DNA from 2 places in the Pseudomonas sp. 4CAES_32.4 genome. Region 1 is predicted to be linked to the other one. Evidence: predicted binding sites of a transcription regulator. Region 1 holds the regulator's gene; the other holds the start of a gene.

Region 1 (3,049 bases):
GAGGAATGGCGATGCCGTTGCCAAAACCGGTCGAACCCAGTTTTTCACGGGCAATCAGAGCCTCGAAGACATCTTGCATCTCCAGATCCGGTACTTCCCGGGCGATCAGGTTGGCAATTTGTTCGAGGGCTTTCTTTTTACTGCCGCCCGGCACGTTCACGAGGGAACGGCCGGGGGTCAGGATACTTTCAAGTCGGATCATGGAATGGGGGGTTATCGACCGGTCGCGCCCTGTAGGAGGCTTTGGGTCTTTTCCTTATGCTTTTTGAGTTGGCGATCCAGCTTGTCGGTCAGTGAGTCGATCGCAGCATACATGTCGGTATCTTCTGCGTTGGCGACCACTTCGCTGCCGGGAATATGCAAGGTGGCTTCGATTTTCTGCTTCAGCTTTTCGACGCACATCGTGACTTGCACGTTGGTGATCTTGTCGAAATGGCGCTCCAGTCGTTGGAGTTTTTCCTCGATGTAGGAACGCAGAGGTTGGGTCACTTCCAGTTGGTGTCCACTGATGTTGACTTGCATACAGCTTCTCCTTCGTTGCCAGTGCATAAAGCGGCAGGCTGGATAGCCTGCCACTGGAACGCTGTAACGTGGCTTACATCAACCGCTTGCGTTCGCTCGAAGGCGCGATCCCGAGGGACTCGCGGTACTTGGCGACGGTGCGGCGAGCCACCTGAATGCCTTGTGCCTCCAGTAAACCAGCGATCTTGCTGTCACTCAACGGCTTTTTCTGATTTTCCGCCGCAACGAGTTTTTTGATGATCGCGCGGATCGCCGTGGACGAGCATTCGCCGCCTTCGGAGGTGCTGACGTGGCTGGAGAAAAAGTATTTCAGTTCATAAATACCGCGCGGGGTATGCATGAATTTCTGCGTGGTCACACGGGAAATCGTCGATTCATGCATGCCCACCGCTTCGGCGATGTCATGCAGAACCAGCGGCTTCATGGCTTCGTCGCCGTACTCCAGAAAACCGCGCTGATGCTCGACGATCTGGGTGGCAACTTTCATCAGGGTTTCGTTGCGGCTCTGCAAGCTCTTGATGAACCAGCGGGCTTCCTGCAACTGATTGCGCATAAAGGTGTTGTCGGCACTGGTGTCGGCGCGGCGCACGAAACCGGCGTACTGTGCGTTGACCCGCAGGCGGGGCACCGACTCCTGATTCAGTTCGACCAACCAGCGCTCGTTGTCCTTGCGCACGATAACGTCCGGCACCACGTATTCGGCTTCGGTCGATTCGATCTGCGAGCCTGGGCGTGGATTGAGGGTCTGTACCAGTTCGATGACCTGGCGCAGTTCATCTTCCTTGAGTTTCATGCGGCGCATCAACTGGCTGTAGTCGCGGCTGCCAAGCAGGTCGATGTAGTCGCTGACCAGGCGTTTGGCTTCCGCCAGCCACGGGGTCTTGGCCGACAGCTGGCGCAATTGCAGCAGAAGGCATTCGCCGAGGTTGCGTGCGCCGATACCGGCCGGTTCGAACTGCTGGATGCGGTGCAGGACGGCTTCGATTTCGTCCAGCTCGATGTCCAGTTCCGGGTCGAACGCTTCGAGAATTTCTTCGAGGGTTTCGTCCAGGTAGCCCTGATTGTTGATGCAATCGATCAGGGTCACAGCGATCAGGCGATCGGTGTCGGACATGGGGGCCAGGTTCAATTGCCACAGCAGATGACTTTGCAGGCTTTCGCCAGCGGAGGTACGGGTGGTGAAGTCCCACTCGTCATCATCGTTGCTCGGCAGGCTGCTGGCGCTGGTCTGGTAGACGTCTTCCCAGGCCGTGTCGACCGGAAGTTCGTTGGGAATGCGTTCGTTCCATTCGCCGTCCTCGAGGTTGTCTACCGTCGGGGCCGTTTCCTGATAGGAGGGTTCCTGGATCTCGGTGTTGGGCTTCTGCTCGATGTTGTGGGCCATCGGATCGGAATTGTCGAAGTCGTCGCCTTCTTCCTGGCGTTCGAGCATCGGATTGGATTCCAGCGCCTCCTGGATTTCCTGTTGCAGATCCAGGGTCGACAATTGGAGCAGACGGATGGCCTGTTGCAGCTGCGGTGTCATCGTCAGCTGCTGGCCCATTCTCAAGACTAGCGATGGTTTCATGGCAGGGGCTTAACACCTTATTCGCCGGCGCTATGCGCCATCCACTACAGGGCGCCGGAGCGCCAAACTTAAGCAAATTATATGCCTGAAACTGAAGTGTTTGCCTAGAGCGCTGTAACAATTAAAGCGTATAAAAAGCTGCTTCATCGATACAGCACCCTCGCGAATCACCCGGATGCTGTCGCGCTTACAGGCGGAACTCGTGCCCCAGATAGACTTCCTTGACCAGATCGTTGGCCAGGATGGTTTCTGCATCACCTTCGGCGATCAATTGACCGTCGTTGACGATGTAAGCGGTTTCGCAGATATCCAGCGTTTCACGGACGTTGTGGTCGGTGATCAGAACACCGATACCCTTGGCCTTGAGGTGGTGGATGATCTGCTTGATGTCGCCGACCGAGATCGGGTCGACACCGGCGAACGGTTCGTCGAGCAGGATGAATTTCGGGGCGGTTGCCAATGCCCGAGCGATTTCCACCCGGCGGCGTTCACCACCGGACAAGCTCATGCCGAGGTTGTCGCGGATGTGGCTGATGTGGAATTCCTGCAGCAGGCTTTCCAGCTCCTTGCGACGACCGGCCTTGTCGAGTTCCTGGCGGGTCTCGAGGATCGCCATGATGTTGTCGGCCACCGACAGTTTGCGGAAGATCGACGCTTCTTGCGGCAGATAGCCGATACCAGCCTTGGCACGACCGTGCATTGGCTGATGGCTGACGTCCAGATCATCGATCAGGACGCGGCCCTGATCGGCCTGCACCAGGCCGACGATCATGTAGAAGCACGTGGTCTTGCCGGCGCCATTGGGGCCGAGCAGGCCGACGATCTGGCCGCTGTCGATCGACAGGCTGACGTCACGCACGACCTGGCGGCTTTTGTAGGCCTTGGCCAGGTGCTGAGCTTTCAGAGTTGCCATTACTGGGTTTTCTCGTCGGTTTTCTTCTTCGGCTGGATCACCATGTC
Region 2 (3,049 bases), 750 kb from region 1:
GCTGATTTCGATCCACACCGCTTCCAGGCCGAAAGCCGGATCTTTGGCGTTGATACCGTTGAGCGTGCCGTAGACCTGGCCCGGATTGATCGCCAGTTCGCGATCCGGGTAGATCTCGGCTTCGGCGAGGATCACGCCCATTAGCGTCAGACGATAGGCACTTGGTGCCAGATCGAGGTTGTCGCGAATGTGCACAGTCGGCATCAGGAAGCCCAGATCTTGCGAGAGCTTCTTGCGCACGCCCTTGATCCGCGCCAGCAATTGCCCACCCTGATTGCGATCCACCAGCGGGATCAGGCGGTAGCCGACTTCCAGACCGATCATGTCGATTGGCGTCACGTCATCCCAACCCAATTCCTTGGTTTCCATGGCGCGAGCTGGCGACGGCAGCAGATCCTGCTGACGCTTGACCTCTTCCAGCGCCACGACCTTGGCGACGTTCTGCTTCTTCCAGAACAGGTAGGCGCCACCGGCGGCCAGCGCAGCCATGCTCAGGAACGAGAAGTGCGGCATGCCCGGCACCAGGCCCATCACCGCCATCAAACCGGCGGCCACGGCCAGCGCTTTCGGCGAGGCGAACATCTGGCGGTTGATCTGCTTGCCCATGTCTTCCGAACCGGAAGCACGGGTCACCATGATCGCTGCAGCTGTAGATAACAACAGTGATGGCAATTGCGCCACTAAACCGTCACCGATGGTCAGCAAGGCGTAAACCTTGCCGGCATCGCCGAAGCTCATGTTGTGCTGGAAGATACCGACAGCCATACCGCCGATGAGGTTGATGAACAGAATCAGCAGGCCGGCGATGGCGTCACCACGGACGAATTTGCTGGCACCGTCCATCGAACCGTAGAACTCAGCCTCTTGGGCGACTTCCTGGCGGCGTGACTTGGCCTGGTTCTGGTCGATCAGACCGGCGTTGAGGTCGGCGTCGATCGCCATTTGTTTGCCGGGCATCGCGTCGAGGGTGAAACGCGCACTCACCTCGGAAATACGCCCGGCACCTTTGGTTACCACGACGAAGTTGATGATCATCAGGATCGCGAAGACCACGATACCGACCACGTAGTTACCGCCGATCACCACTTCACCGAAGGCCTGAATCACCTTACCGGCAGCGGCGTGGCCGTCCTGACCGTGGAGCATCACCACCCGCGTCGACGCCACGTTCAACGCCAGCCGCAGCAACGTCGCGACCAGCAAAATCGTCGGGAACACGGCGAAATCCAGCGGCCGCAGCGCATACACGCAGACCAGCAGGACGACGATCGACAGGGCAATGTTGAAAGTGAAAAACACGTCGAGCAGGAACGGCGGCACCGGCAACATCATCATCGCCAGCATCACCAGCAGCAACAACGGCACGCCCAGATTGCCTCGACTGAGGTCGGCAACGTTTGTGCGAGCAGTGTTGAATAACTGAGAGCGATCCACCGGTTTTCCCCGTTCCTTTAAAGCAAACTTTTGACGCCCAGAGCGGGCTCACGGCGGCTATTGCAAGAAGCTTTCCAACTTTTGCGGAGTAATGAAATCGGTAGAGAAAACATGACCCGTGTAGGAGTGAGGCTGCTCGCGATAAGGATTATTGATTCAATGCATTTACATCAGACAGACCGCTATCGCGAGCAGGCTCACTCCTACAGGAGATTGCATTCCAAGATGTCAGAGTGAAATGCAATCCAAATGTGGGAGCGAGCTTGCTCGCGAAGGGGCCAATGAAGTCAGCGCACATCGCCTTTTAAACTCGGGCGTTTAAAAGACACCTGCAGACACGCCTTCCAGGCTACAAATCCTTGCGCCTTTGCCTACAGGCAAGCCAGAATCCGCCGGCTTGTGCGCCTTGGGGGCGGGTTCTATTGTGGTTCGGTCGCTGATTGTTCAGTGATCGGGTTTAGCAGCCCGGGTTTTTCTCTAGACGCACAAGTCCGTTGCCGTTATGGCGGCTTTGCGTGGGGCACTTCGGTGCGCCGGGTTCTAGAGTCCTGGTCTGCTAACCCGCGTACAGCCGCCACCCTCTTCGTTAGCAGCGAACGTTGGCAGCTTCACCACTCTAGAGGCTCGACCGATGATCAAACCAACACCAAACCCACCCGAAACCGACCCCGCCTCACCTTACGAATCCATCGACTCAAAAAAACTCCACGACGCCGCCGAACGCGCCCTCGATCATTACCTCTGCCCCGGCAACACCCGGCCTCCGCGCAAACCCAGCACGATGTACGCCGCCGTCGCGAATATCAAAAGCGAAGAGTTGCTGGCCAACGCCTGCGAAACCCTCGCCTCAGCACGAACCATCGCCCATGACTTCGCCAACCTCATACCCGCATCGCAGCGCCGAACGCTGCTGGGTATCGCGCAATTGATCATGCTCGGGGAGTTGGCGGTGAATCGGGCGCTGGATAATCTCAAGTTGCCGAGTTAGTCAGTTACAGATCGTTCCCACGCTCTGCGTGGGAACGATCAAACGGTGAACCTCTGCGTTTGGTGATCAGACTTGCCCGGCCCTCAGCAGCCGTTCCGCAGGAATCTCGCCAAACTCAAGTTCGCGCCCGACCATGTAAAGCGTGCCGCGAAACATTTCGCGGCTCTCGACTTTGACGACCTCCTCCTCGGCATCCATCAAGATGACTTTGGAGCCAGGTTGTCGCCCACCGTCCTCGCCCTGCTCCGACTCCAACAGATTCAGGGCCCAGCGGAAATCGATGATCGGCAAATCACGAATCTGCACCTGGCGCTTGTCCCCACCCCAGCGAAAATCCCGGCGTACCGTGGCGCGCAATTGGCCGCCAACCTGCTCGAAGACCGGTTTTGCATAACGGTTTTCAAGCCCGCCCACCGACCATTCGCTCATGTAGTAATCGCTGGGGGTGAACACTTTGAACAGCGCTTCGTTGCTGGTGATTTTCCCGGCTGAGTCGAAGAAGTAGTTATACGCATAGTGGTAGCCCAAACCATCCAGCTCAGGGCGAATGGCATTGATCGGACTGTCCAGATAATCGGGGACGTACAGATCCGCCATGACTTTGAAGTTGAGAAAATCCAAGTTCAA

Evidence for each region. The regulator sigma-54, encoded in region 1, starts transcription at its own class of promoters, with help from an activator protein. The targets are predictions, from matches to a motif close to ANTGGCATNNANNTTGCTNT.
Region 2: the regulator sigma-54 is predicted to act here: its motif matches at 1,494-1,513, upstream of flhA (flagellar biosynthesis protein FlhA).

Annotation. Positions count from the first base shown of each region.
Region 1 covers NZ_CM176882.1:980,252-983,300, forward strand. The annotation lists gene ptsN (PTS IIA-like nitrogen regulatory protein PtsN) at 1-202, opposite strand, end outside; gene hpf (ribosome hibernation-promoting factor, HPF/YfiA family) at 214-522, opposite strand; gene AC3Y64_RS04265 (RNA polymerase factor sigma-54) at 596-2,089, opposite strand; gene lptB (LPS export ABC transporter ATP-binding protein) at 2,277-3,002, opposite strand; gene lptA (lipopolysaccharide transport periplasmic protein LptA) at 3,002-3,049, opposite strand, start outside.
Region 2 covers NZ_CM176882.1:1,734,427-1,737,475, reverse strand. The annotation lists gene flhA (flagellar biosynthesis protein FlhA) at 1-1,434, opposite strand, end outside; gene AC3Y64_RS07840 (DUF6124 family protein) at 2,066-2,422, shown strand; gene AC3Y64_RS07835 (hypothetical protein) at 2,489-3,049, opposite strand, start outside.